3 regions of the Streptomyces sp. NPDC048473 genome follow, and region 2 is predicted to be linked to each of the others. Evidence: riboswitches for the same ligand, from Rfam matches in the RefSeq annotation. Region 2 holds a riboswitch; each other region holds the start of a gene.
The links. Region 2 has a riboswitch for S-adenosylmethionine ahead of thrC (threonine synthase). Riboswitches for the same ligand answer to the same signal wherever they lie in the genome.
Positions count from the first base shown of each region.

Region 1 (4,275 bases), on a different contig from region 2:
CTGACACGGCGAGGCGGTCTGTCCCGTTCCCTCCGCTTGCGTCATGCTCTGTTCATGATCGATCGGCGGGCTGCGGCCGGCAGATTCACCAGCGGGCTACTACGGACGGTCACCTCCGGCGGACCGCCGGTGACCCATGCCCTGATCGCCCTGTGCTGTCTGGTCTTCCTGATCAGCCCGCTCTCCGGCTTCAACCCGCCCTCCGGCGGCCCCGACGCCCTGCTCGCCGCCCAGGCCGGGTACTTCGAACGCTGGGGCGTGATCCCGAGCGAGCTGTGGAACGGCTCCGCACACCCCCTGCTCACCCCGCTCACCGCCCTCTTCGTGCACGGCAGCTGGCTGCATCTGCTCGGCAACATGCTCTTCCTGTACGTGTTCGGCGCGATGGCCGAGGAGCGCATGGGCCATGCCGAGTTCACCTTCTTCTATCTCGGCTGCGGCTATCTCGCCCTGGTCGCCTACGCGGCCGCGCACGCCACGTCCGACCAGACGCTCGTCGGCGCGTCGGGGGCGATCTCGGCGGTGCTCGGGGCGTTCCTGTACCTGTTCCCCAGGGCCCGGGTCACCAGCCTGTTTCCGTTCCTCTTCTTCCTGCCGCTGCGCTTCCCCGCCTGGATCGTGCTGATCTTCTGGTTCGTCCTGCAGTGGCTGGCGGTCCAGGGCGCGGGCAGCGGGGGCCCCGGCGTGGCCTATCTGGCCCATGTGGTCGGCTTCGCCCTCGGCTTCCTCTACGCCTGGGGGCGTTACCGGCGTACGGATAGAGTGAAGTCTCCAGCCACGGCCACCGAGGGAGAAAGCCAGCCGTGATCACCGCGATCGTGCTCATCAAAACCAGCGTGGACCGGATCCCCGAGATCGCCGAGGCCATCGCCGCGCTGGACTGCGTCAGCGAAGTCTTCTCGGTCACCGGTACGTACGACCTGATCGCCATGGTCCGGGTGGCCAAGCACGATGATCTGGCGGACGTCATCCCCGGCCGGATCAGCAAGATCCCCGGCGTCGAGGCCACGGATACGCATGTGGCCTTCCGTACGTACTCGCAGCACGACCTGGAGGCCGCCTTCGCCATCGGCCTCGACGCGTAGGTACGCCCCTTACTACGGCGTAGCACTTCGGCGGGGGACGGGCTCGGCTGCCCGTCCCCCGCCGAAGTGCTACGTGCCGTCAGAGCTGCGCCGCGCCCCGGTCCGGGACGCAGCGGCCGTCCTCGGTGCGGTACTTCCACTGGGCGCCCTTGCTCACCAGCTCCTTGACCGCGCGGACGAATCGCTCGATGTGCTCGTCCGGCGTACCGGCCCCGAAGCTCACCCGGATCGCGTTCAGTGAGCGCTCGCCCGGCTCGGCCTCCGGCGCGCCGCACTCGCCGACCTCCTGCGGGTCGCTGCCCAGCAGGGTGCGGACCAGCGGGTGGGCGCAGAACAGTCCGTCGCGGACCCCGATGCCGTACTCGGCGGAGAGCGCGGCGGCGAAGTGCGAGCTGTTCCAGCCCTCCACCACGAAGGAGATGACGCCGACCCGCGGGGCGTCGTCGCCGAACAGCGAGAGCACCTTCACCTCGGGGACGTCGGCGAGTCCGGCCCGGACCGCGGTGACGAGGTGCTGCTCCCGGGCGACCAGGTTGTCGAAGCCCGCCTCGGTCAGCGCCTTGCAGGCGGAGGCGATGGAGTACACGCCGATGACGTTGGGGGAACCGGCCTCGTGGCGGGCGGCGGTGGAGTGCCACTCGACGTCCACACCGCCGTCGGTGCGGCGGGCGACCTTGCGCGAGGCGCCGCCGCCGGCCAGGTACGGTTCGGCGTCCTGCAGCCAGTCGGCCCGGCCCGCGAGCACACCCGAGCCGAACGGCGCGTACAGCTTGTGTCCGGAGAAGGCGACCCAGTCGACGTCCAGCTCGGTGATGTCGACGGGGTGGTGCGGGGCGAGCTGCGCGGCGTCCAGCACGATCCGGGCACCGTGCGCGTGCGCGGCGGCCGCCAGCTCCTTGACCGGCCACAGTTCGCCGGTGACGTTGGAGGCGCCGGTGACGCAGACCAGCGCGGGGCCGTAGGGGTCACGGTCGGCGAGCGCCCGCTCCAGCGTCTCGACGGCCTGGGCCGGGGTGCGCGGGGCGTTCAGGTAGGTCACCCGGGCGTCGCGCCATGGCAGCAGCGAGGCGTGGTGCTCGGTCTCGTACACGAAGACCTGACAGTCGGCGGGGACGACGGCGGCCAGCAGGTTGAGGGAGTCGGTGGTCGAGCGGGTGAAGATCACCTGGTCGTCGGCACGGCAGCCGAGGAACTCTGCGACGGTCGCGCGGCTGTTCTCGAAGAGGTCCGTGGAGAGCTGCGAGAGGTACCCGGCGCCGCGGTGGACGCTGCCGTAGTACGGGGCGTACGCGGCGACGTCGTCCCAGACGCGCTGCAGGGCCGGCGCGCTGGCGGCGTAGTCGAGGGCGGCGTACGTGACTTCACCGCCCGTGACCAGCGGAACCGTTACATCCTTACCCAGAACCGGCAGAGGGGCACAAAGCGACCGGTCGGCGGCAGCGGTGAAGACAGACATGGCGAACTCCCGTAACAGGCAGGCGAATTGCATGCGCCGGCGGATACGCGGCAGCGCAGCAGAAAGAGAAAAGGGTGTGCGGAGGAGGGCCGAGAAGCCCTATCGCATTCGCTTGCTCACAAGAGACTCCCTAGGGACCAGGACCCCGGGGGCTGGCATTCACAGATGCCGAGGGGCCCGCGCTTGCCGCAGACCTCGCTGCCTACGGCCTGGTCTTCACCCGGGGCACCCCGCCACGGACGGAGGGTTGCCGGACAGCGGGCCGGGGCCGTAGTCGCTGTCACTCATGACCTGCTCAGCATCCTGCCATACGTACGTCGACGCGCAAGGCGCGGTCCAAGATCTGGACCGCGCCCTGCGTCACATTCCGTCCGGTCAGGCGTTGCTGACCGCCACCCAGCGCTCCAGCACCTGCCGGGCCGCCCCCGAGTCGATGGACTCGGCGGCCTTCGCGATCCCGGCGGCGAGCTGCTCGTTCAGCGTGCCGTCCGTCGGGTCCAGCGCGACCAGCGCCGCCGCCGAGTTGAGCAGCACGGCCTCCCGTACGGGGCCTCGCTCGCCGGCCAGCACCCGGCGGGCCACATCGGCGTTGTACGAGGCGTCGGCGCCACGCAGCGCCTGCGCCGGCACGAGCTCCAGACCGACGTCGCGCGGGTCGAACGCCTCCTCGCGCACCGATCCGTCCCGGACCACCCAGACGCGCGAGGTCGCGGTCGTCGCCAGCTCGTCCAGGCCGTCGTCGCCGCGCAGGACCAGCGCCGAATTGCCTCGCTCGGCGAGGACACCGGCGACGATGGGCGCCATTCGCAGGTCGGCGACGCCGACGGCCTGGGAGCGCACGTTGGCCGGGTTGGTGAGCGGCCCGAGGATGTTGAACGTCGTCGGGGCGCCGAGCTCCTTGCGGGCCCTGGCGGCGTAGCGCAGGGCGGGGTGGAACTTCACCGCGAAGCAGAAGGTGATGCCCGCCTCCTCGGCCACTTCGACGACCCGCTGCGCGCTGATGTCCAGATTGACGCCCAGCTTCTCCAGCACATCGGAGGAACCGCTCGCCGACGAGGAGGCGCGGTTGCCGTGCTTGACGACCTTGGCGCCCGTACCCGCGATGACGATCGCCGACATCGTGGAGATGTTGACCGTCTTGGCGAGGTCGCCGCCGGTGCCGACGATGTCGACCGTGCGACCGGGTACGTGGATGGTGTTGGCGTGCTCGTACATCGCGCGCACCAGGCCGGACACCTCGTCGACCGTCTCGCCCTTGGCGCGCAGGGCCACCGCGAAACCGGCGATCTGCACATCGGTCGCCTCACCGCTCATGATGCGGTCCATCGCCCACGCGGTGTCGTCCGCGGTCAGGTTCTCGCCGCGCAGCAGCGGGTTCAGCACGCCGGGCCAGGAACGGTCCGCCACGCTGTCGCCGCCGACCGGGGTCACAACGTTCATGGTCCGCTCCTGGGGGTCCACAGCCGATAAAAGAGGTTGCCCCCACCCTATCGAGCGCCATGGACAGCAAAGAGCCCCGTCCATCGGATGGACGGGGCTCCAGCTGTGGCGATCAGTTCAGGCGATCAGTGGTGACCGTGGCTGCTGGTGATCTCCTTGTACTCCTCGGTGGTGGGCTTGGCGATCTGGTTGTTTTCGCCGTAGTAGCCCTTGCTGAGCCTGGCCCGCAGCTTCTGCAGTGCGGGCACCTTGCGCTCGACACCGTTCTCGTCGACCGTCGGGCCGATCTCGACC
Region 1 covers NZ_JBICXE010000001.1:438,331-442,605, forward strand. Annotated here, with positions in the region: gene ACGFU7_RS02055 (rhomboid family intramembrane serine protease) at 55-807, shown strand; gene ACGFU7_RS02060 (Lrp/AsnC family transcriptional regulator) at 804-1,085, shown strand; gene ACGFU7_RS02065 (aminotransferase class V-fold PLP-dependent enzyme) at 1,165-2,541, opposite strand; SAM riboswitch class IV at 2,716-2,833, opposite strand; gene trpD (anthranilate phosphoribosyltransferase) at 2,917-3,981, opposite strand; gene ACGFU7_RS02075 (cytochrome bc complex cytochrome b subunit) at 4,107-4,275, opposite strand, start outside.
Region 1: linked by a shared signal. The riboswitch ahead of ACGFU7_RS02065 (aminotransferase class V-fold PLP-dependent enzyme) and the one ahead of thrC (threonine synthase) in region 2 are both predicted to bind S-adenosylmethionine.

Region 2 (4,275 bases):
ACGTCGTCGTCGTTGACGTACACGTTCACGAAGCGGCGCAGCTTGCCCTGGTCGTCCAGGACGCGGGCGGCGATGCCCGGGTGGTTCTGCTCCAGGGACTCGATGACCTGGGAGAGGGTCGACCCCTCGGCCGGGACCTCGGCCTGGCCGCCCGTGTAGGTGCGGAGGATGGTGGGGATGCGGACCTTGACGCTCATGGTGGGTGCCTTTCTTCGGTCTCGGGTGGTCAGCTGGTGGCGAGGCCGGCGGCGCGGAACGCGTCCAGGCTCGGGCGGATCGTCGCGGTCGCCTGCGACGTGGCGGCCACCGCGTCCAGGGTCTTGAGGCCGTCACCCGTGTTGAGGACGACGGTGGTCAGCGCCGGGTCGAGCAGACCGGCCTCGATGAGCTTCTTCGTCACGCCGACCGTCACCCCGCCCGCCGTCTCCGCGAAGATGCCCTCGGTGCGCGCCAGCAGCTTGATCGCGTCGACGACCTGCTCGTCGTTGACGTCCTCGACCGCGCCGCCGGTGCGGCGGGCGATGTCCAGGACATACGGGCCGTCGGCCGGGTTGCCGATCGCCAGGGACTTGGCGATCGTGTTCGGCTTCTGGGGCCGTACGACGTCGTGACCGGCCTTGAAGGCGGTGGAGACCGGGGAGCAGCCCTCGGCCTGGGCGCCGAAGATCTTGTACGGCTTGTCCTCGACGAGACCGAGCTTGATCAGCTCCTGCAGACCCTTGTCGATCTTCGTGAGCTGCGAGCCGGACGCGATCGGGATGACGATCTGGTCGGGCAGCTGCCAGCCGAGCTGCTCGCAGATCTCGTACGCCAGGGTCTTGGAGCCCTCGCCGTAGTACGGGCGCAGGTTGACGTTGACGAAGCCCCAGCCCTCGCCGAGCGGGTCACCGATGAGCTCCGAGCAGAAGCGGTTGACGTCGTCGTAGTTGCCCTCGATGCCGACCAGCTCACCGCCGTACACCGCGGCCATGACGACCTTGCCCTGCTCCAGGTCGTGCGGGATGAACACGCAGGAACGGAGACCGGCGCGGGCGGCGGCGGCGCCCACCGCACCGGCGAGGTTGCCGGTGGAGGAGCAGGAGAGGGTGGTGAAGCCGAAGGCGCGGGCGGCCTCGACGGCGATGGCGACGACGCGGTCCTTGAAGGAGTGCGTCGGGTTGCCGGAGTCGTCCTTGACGTACAGGCCGCCGGTGATGCCCAGCTCGCGGGCGAGGTTGTCGGCCTTGACCAGCTTGGTGAAGCCGGGGTTGATGTTGGGCTTGTCCGCGACATCGGCGGGGACCGGCAGCAGCGGCGCGTAACGCCAGATGTTGTTGGGTCCGGCCTCGATGCGCTTCTTCAGCTCGTCGGGGGTGCCGCTCGGCAGGTCGTACGCCACTTCGAGCGGCCCGAAACAGGACGCGCAGGCGAAAATGGGACCGAGCTCGAAACGCTCGCCGCACTCGCGGCAGGAAAGCGCCGCGGCGGGACCGAGATCAACAGCTTCGGCAGCTTCGGCGGAAGAATTGGTGCTTACTGCAACAGTCTGCACGGCCATGATGGCGGAGGCCCTTTCTCCTCATCTTCCTTGCGACGCATTTCGCCACAAGACGGAATTGGCACCTTCCCCACCGTGACCTCGCGGTCGGCGGGAGGGTTGCCGGGACTTCAACGGGCCGTTCCCTCAGTCCCTCTGGATGAGCGCTGTGGCACTGGATCATCGATCCAGGCATTTATTGGCGGACGGACCCCGACATGCGATGGCCATCCGCGTTGTTCAAGACTGTAACCGAAGCACCGGACAGTTGAGATAGTCGTCCGAACCGCGAGATGGATCACATACAGGGAGTATCGACCGTGCTGGAAGAGGCCGAACGCTGGCTGGCCAGGCGTTCCTGGTCGGCAGCCGACCGCCCGCTGGACCGGCTCATCGCCGCCAAGGCCCGCGACCCGCGTCGCGGAAGCGTGAGCGTCGTACTGCCTGCGCTGAACGAGGAGGCGACGGTCGGCGAGATCGTCGCGACGATCCGGCGCGAGCTGATGGAGAAGGTCCGGCTGGTCGACGAACTCGTGGTGATCGATTCCGGTTCCACGGACGCCACCGCGAAGGTGGCCCGGGAGGCCGGCGCCCGGGTGGTGCACCGGGACGAGATACTCCCCCGGATACCCGCCGTGCCCGGCAAGGGCGAGGTGCTGTGGCGGTCGCTCCTGGTGACCGGCGGTGACATCGTCTGCTTCATCGACGCCGATCTGAAGGACTTCTCGGCGGACTTCGTCTCCGGCATCGTCGGCCCGCTGCTGACCGACCCGGACGTGCAGTTCGTGAAGGCGATGTACGACCGCCCCTTCGGTGACACCGCAGGTCAGGGCGGTCGTGTCACCGAACTGGTGGCCCGTCCGCTGCTCAATCTGCACTGGCCGCAGCTGGCCGGTTTCGTCCAGCCGCTGGGCGGGGAGTACGCCGTACGCCGCTCCCTCCTCGAACGGCTGCCCTTCCCCGTCGGCTACGGAGTGGAACTGGGCCTCCTGGTCGACGCGCTGCACACGGTGGGTCTGGACGCGCTGGCCCAGGTCGATGTGGGGGTGCGCAAGCACCGCCACCAGGACGGGCAGGCGCTCGGCCGGATGGCGGCGGCGATCTACCGGACCGCTCAACTCCGTCTGTCCCGCGGTCATTTGGTGCGGCCTTCGCTCACCCAGTTCGAGCGCGGCGAGGACGGCTTCGTACCGCGTACCCATGCGGTGGACACCGAGGAGCGGCCCCCGATGCGCGAGATCGAGGAGTACGTTTCGCGCCGCGCGGCCTGACGCGGCCTGACTTCGCACGTTTGGGTGGTTCGTGATCGGGCTAGATTCCGCAACATGGTCTCCGAGCACGAAGCCCAGCCCGCTGCCCAGGTCCTCGTTGCGTCCAACCGCGGCCCGGTGTCGTACACCCTCGCCACGGACGGATCGCTCGACGCGAAGCGGGGCGGCGGCGGGCTCGTCTCCGGGCTGAGCGCCGTCAAGGACAAGCTGTGGGTGTGCGCCGCGCTCGGTGACGGGGACCGGGAGGCGGTCCGGCGCGGGGTCGGTGAGCAGGGCGTACGGATGCTCGACATCGACGCGGCCGTCCACGCGGACGCGTACAACGGCATCGCGAATTCGGTGCTCTGGTTCGTCCACCACATGCTGTACCAGACGCCGCTGGAACCGGTCTTCGACGCGGAGTTCCGGCGGCAGTGGGCGTCCTTCGAAACGTACAACCGGGCCTTCGCCGAGGCGCTCGCCGAGGAGGCGGGCCGGGGTGCGGCGGTGCTGGTGCAGGACTACCACCTGGCGCTGGTGCCCGGCATGCTCCGCGAGCTCCGCCCCGACCTGCGGATCGGCCACTTCTCGCACACCCCGTGGGCGCCCGTCGACTACTTCCGCCTGCTCCCCGACGACATCGCCGAGCAGCTGCTGCACGGCATCCTGGGCGCGGACCGGGCGGCCTTCCTGACCCGGCGCTGGGCGGACGCCTTCATCGGCTGCTGTACGGAGATCCTGGGCGGCACCGGGCGGACCAGGATCGGGGTGCACGGGCTCGGCGCGGACGCGGACTTCCTGCGCGGGCGCGCGCACGAGGCGGACGTGGACGAGCGGATGGCGGCGCTTCGGGAGCAGGTCGGCCCCGGGCGGAGGACGATCGTACGAGTGGACCGAACGGAACTGTCAAAGAACATCGTGCGCGGCCTGCTCGCCTACCGCGCGCTCCTCGACGAGCGGCCGGAATGGCGCGAGCGCGTCGTCCATGTCGCCTTCGCGTACCCGTCGCGGCAGGACCTGGCGGTGTACCGCGACTACACGGCGGAGGTGCAGCGGGTCGCCGACGAGATCAACGCCGTGTACGGCACGACGGGCTGGACGCCGGTCGTGCTCCACGTCAAGGACGACTTCGCCCGCTCGCTCGCCGCGTACCGGCTGGCGGACGTGGCGCTCGTCAACCCGATCCGCGACGGCATGAACCTGGTCGCCAAGGAGGTCCCGGTCGTCTCCGACCACGGCTGCGCGCTGGTGCTGTCGCGGGAGGCGGGGGCGTACGAGGAGCTGGGCAGCGACGCGGTCGTGGTGAACCCGTACGACGTGTCCGCGACGGCGGCGGCGCTGCACGAGGCGCTCATGATGGCGGACGACGAACGGGCCGCGCGCACGGAGCGGCTGGCCGCGGCGGCGGTGGCGCTGCCGCCGCAGCAGTGGTTCCTGGACCAGCTGGACGCGCTGCGGCGGGAGTGAGGCGTCAGATCCGTTCGGCCAGGGCTGCCAGGAAGGCGACGA
Region 2 covers NZ_JBICXE010000015.1:163,465-167,739, reverse strand. Annotated here, with positions in the region: gene ACGFU7_RS24230 (MoaD/ThiS family protein) at 1-197, opposite strand, end outside; gene thrC (threonine synthase) at 227-1,537, opposite strand; SAM riboswitch class I at 1,556-1,683, opposite strand; gene ACGFU7_RS24220 (glucosyl-3-phosphoglycerate synthase) at 1,837-2,787, shown strand; gene ACGFU7_RS24215 (trehalose-6-phosphate synthase) at 2,842-4,233, shown strand; gene otsB (trehalose-phosphatase) at 4,238-4,275, opposite strand, start outside.

Region 3 (4,275 bases), on a different contig from region 2:
GGCCCACGGCCGACAACCTCGGGCTCCAGTTCATCCAGGACCTCAACCACGACTGGGCGGGCGGCCACCGGGCATTCAACAAGGGCGCGTACGACCAGTGGGTGCCCGCCAAGTCGGCGACGACGATGGCCTACCTCACCCGCGAGGACATACCGTTCCACTACGCCCTCGCCGACGCGTTCACCGTCTGCGACGCGTACCACTGCTCCTTCATCGGCTCCACGGACCCGAACCGCTACTACATGTGGACGGGTTACACCGGAAACGACGGCACCGGCGGCGGCCCCGTGCTCGGGAACGACGAGGCGGGGTACGGGTGGACGACGTACCCCGAACGGCTGGAGAAGGCCGGGGTGTCCTGGAAGATCTACCAGGACATCGGCGACGGGCTCGACGCCGCAGGGTCCTGGGGATGGATCAGCGACGCGTACCGGGGGAACTACGGCGACAACTCGCTGCTCTACTTCAACAATTACCGCAACGCCAAGCCCGGTGACCCGCTCTACGACAAGGCGCGCACCGGCACCGACGCCAAGAACGGCGACGGGCTCTTCGACAGGCTCAGGGCCGATGTGAAGGCCGGAACCCTTCCGAAAATCTCCTGGATCGCCGCCCCGGAGGCCTTCACCGAGCATCCCAACTGGCCCGCGAATTACGGTGCCTGGTACATCGCGCAGGTGCTGGACGCGCTGACGTCCAACCCGGAGGTGTGGGGCAGGACCGCCCTGTTCATCACGTACGACGAGAACGACGGATTCTTCGACCACATCGTGCCGCCGTACCCGCCGTCCGGGGCCGCGCAGGGGCTTTCCACCGTGGCGACCTCCGCAGACTTCTTTGCAGGAAACGGAAGTTACGCCGCAGGCCCGTACGGTCTGGGGCAGCGTGTGCCGATGCTGGTCGTCTCGCCGTGGAGCACCGGAGGGTTCTCCTGTTCCGAGGTCTTCGACCACACCTCGATCATCCGGTTCATGGAGCGTCGCTTCGGGGTGAAGGAACCGAACATCTCACCCTGGCGGCGCGCCATCTGCGGCGACCTCACCTCCGCGTTCGACTTCGGCCGTAGGGACACCGCCCCCGTCGCCCTGCCCTCCACGGCCGGGTACCTGCCGCCGGACCGCAACCGGCATCCCGACTACGTGCCCGTCCCGCCCGCCGTAGGCAGCGTCCCCGAACAGGAACCGGGCTCCCGGCCCACCCGGCCGCTTGCCTACGCGCCGTTCGTGGACGGCTCGGCGAATCCGGCGACCGGAAAGTACGGCCTCACCTTCAGCGGCGGCGCCGCTGCCGGGGCGCAGTTCCTGGTGACGTCCGCGAACCGTACCGACGGACCGTGGACGTACACCACCGAGGCCGGCAAGTCGCTCACCGACACCTGGAACACGGTCTACTCGAACGGGGCGACCAACCTCAGCGTGTACGGGCCGAACGGCTTCCTGCGCACCTTCAAGGGGCCCGGCAAGTCGGCAGGGCCCGAGGTGACCGCCCGCCACAACGCCACAAATGGCCAACTTGACCTGACGATGACTCATACAGGTTCTGGCGACGCTCATTTGACGGTGAGCGACGCATACGGCGGATCTGCCCAGACGTTCACGGTGCGCGCGGGCGCGACCGTGACCCACTCGGTGGACCTGCGGGGGAGCAGCCGCTGGTACGACATCTCGGTGGTCTCCGACACGGACACCACGTTCCTGCGGCGCTTCGCCGGACACGTCGAGACGGGCCAGGCGGGTACGAGCGATCCGGCCCTGATGGCAGACTGAATCGGAGGGACCGGGGCGGGGGCAGGTGTACGTGCCCTCGCCCCCCTTGACTGGTCTGGGCATCTGACCGCCCGTCGGCCACTGCTGTCCGTGGGATACAGTTCTCGTAGGTCATGAGTTCCAGTGCACAGCCCCGGCTAACTGGACGGCACCCCGCTCCGCTGCGGGTGCTCCGGGTGACGACCTGCCCCGTGCTCGACGCACGGGGAACAGCGGACCATAGGGGCAGAGCACCTGGGGTCCATGATCCCAGGAAGGCGAACGACCATGCTCCCCCACCTCATCCAGAACGACGAATGCCCCAGCCACGGTCCCGGCCACCACGTCCACTGGATCCACGCCAAGAAGTGCCACCAGGAGCCCGGCCAGGCCGTGGAACTCCTGCTCACCTCGGGCGACGTCAGCGCCGACGGGTGGATCGAGCTGCGCCCCGCCTTCGACCTTGCCGAAGACCTGCCGAAGGTGTGGACTCACGCGCCGGGACTCCTCCATGAACTGCTCGCCGGGCACCGTGGCCGCGTGTTCTGGCTCCCGCGGTGGCATGCCTTCAAGCTGGTGGACTCCGGCGGCCGGGCAACGGCACTGGTCAATGCCGGTTTCGAGGGCGGCCCGGTGTGCGCGACCGAGGCGCCCGACCCGCGGCGGACCATTGGCGGCACGACGTACGGCCTGTAGCCCACCGGTCCGCCTATGGTGGACGCACCGGTCCAGCCCGGGGCGCAGCCCGGTCCTGCCGCGGTGCAGGGTTGGTGGAAATGATCGGCAGAACCGTGTCGAAGCGCTTCGACAGTTCTCTGGACAGGCCGTACGGACGGGTTTAGGCTCGGATTCATCCGTGCATGTCACCGACTGATTCGGTCGAATTCGAAGCGCTTCGCCCAGCCGGTCGGTACGCGGCGGTGTGTGGTCCGGTACCCGAAATTCGTCCCGTGATGGAGAGCCCTGAATGGTCACCCTTGCCGAGGTCGCCCAGCATGCCGGAGTCTCCGCGAGCACGGTGAGCTATGTCCTCAGTGGGAAGCGGTCCATCTCGGTGTCCACCCGGGAGCGGGTGGAACAGAGCATCCAGCAGCTCGGATATCACCCCAATGCCGGTGCGCGGGCGCTCGCGAGCAGCCGGTCGAACACCATCGCGCTCATGGTGCCGCTGCGCACCGACATGTATGTGCCCGTGATGATGGAGATCGCCATCGCGGTCGCCACCACGGCCCGCACGCACGGCTACGACGTCCTGCTTCTCACGGGAGAGGAAGGGCCGGCCGCCGTGCGACGGATCGCGGGCAGCTCGCTCGCCGACGCCATGATCCTGATGGACGTGGAACTGCACGACGAGCGGCTCCCGTTGCTGCGCGAGACCGACCGGGCCACCGTGCTCATCGGTCTGCCCGCAGAAACGGGCGGGCTCACCTGTGTGGACCTCGACTTCGAGGCGACCGGGGCGCTCTGTGTGGAGCACCTTGCCGCACTCGGGCATCGCGAGATCGCGGTGATCGGCGAAGCGGCCGCCGTCTACGATCGCCACACCGGATTCGCCGAACGGACCGTCGACGGTGTACGGGCCAAGGCGCAGGAGACCGGTGTGCGGGTCCTGCACCGGCCCTGTGAGGGCGGGTATGCGGCGATGGCCCAGACCCTGTCCCGGATCTTCGACGAGCGGCCGGGTACCACGGGATTCATCGTGCAGAACGAGTCCGCCGTGGAACCACTGCTCAATCTGCTGCGCCAGCAGGGACGGGCCGTGCCGGAGGATGTGTCGGTGGTCGCCATCTGCCCCGAGCAGGTGGCATCGCAGGCCTCGGTCCACCTCACCTCGGTCGCCATTCCGGCGCAGGAGATGGGGCGGCGCGCCGTCGAGCAGGTCGTCGCGAAGCTGGGCGGTCGCGGAACGGATGAAGTCGAGCTGCTGGCTCCGGAGTTGACGGTCCGGGAAAGCAGTGGACCGGCGCCCGTCGGCTGACCGTCGTGCGCACGAGCCGGCCCCCGTGCGAGGGCCGGCTCCTCCTGGCTCCGGGCGGGTCAGCCGGACGAGACGCTGAATCCGTTCGTCGTGAAGTCCAGGCCGCCGGGCGACGACGTGATCTCGTAGCCGAACTGGACGTCACCGATGGTCTCGTTGCCCCACCAGCCCTTGGTGTCCTTGATCCACTTCAGGATCGGCAGGATGTCCACGGTGCCCGATGCGGAGTCCGAGGTGCGCAGGAACGAGAAGACCTGGTTGGACCCGTTGTCACCCTTGTAGACCGTCCAGGTGTGGCCGCCGCGCGTCAGCGTTCCCTGCGAGGTGCCGAGCGCGCCGACGTCACCGTTGTAGTTCACCCAGAGCATCACCTCGTAGTCGTAGTCGGTGTCCCAGATGTCGTACGACGTGTTGTAGTCGCCGACCGACGGGACAGTGACGTTGTAGCTGCTGGTGAGCGATGCCAGCGACGTGATGGACCTGCCGACCACCTTCTTGGCGTTGGGGTACGACTTGATGCCGCCGGTGTCCGGGTGATCGGCCCGGACGCCC
Region 3 covers NZ_JBICXE010000007.1:201,594-205,868, forward strand. Annotated here, with positions in the region: gene ACGFU7_RS15280 (phosphocholine-specific phospholipase C) at 1-1,766, shown strand, start outside; SAM riboswitch class IV at 1,876-1,985, shown strand; gene ACGFU7_RS15285 (hypothetical protein) at 2,034-2,441, shown strand; gene ACGFU7_RS15290 (LacI family DNA-binding transcriptional regulator) at 2,713-3,723, shown strand; gene ACGFU7_RS15295 (hypothetical protein) at 3,783-4,275, opposite strand, start outside.
Region 3: linked by a shared signal. The riboswitch ahead of ACGFU7_RS15285 (hypothetical protein) and the one ahead of thrC (threonine synthase) in region 2 are both predicted to bind S-adenosylmethionine.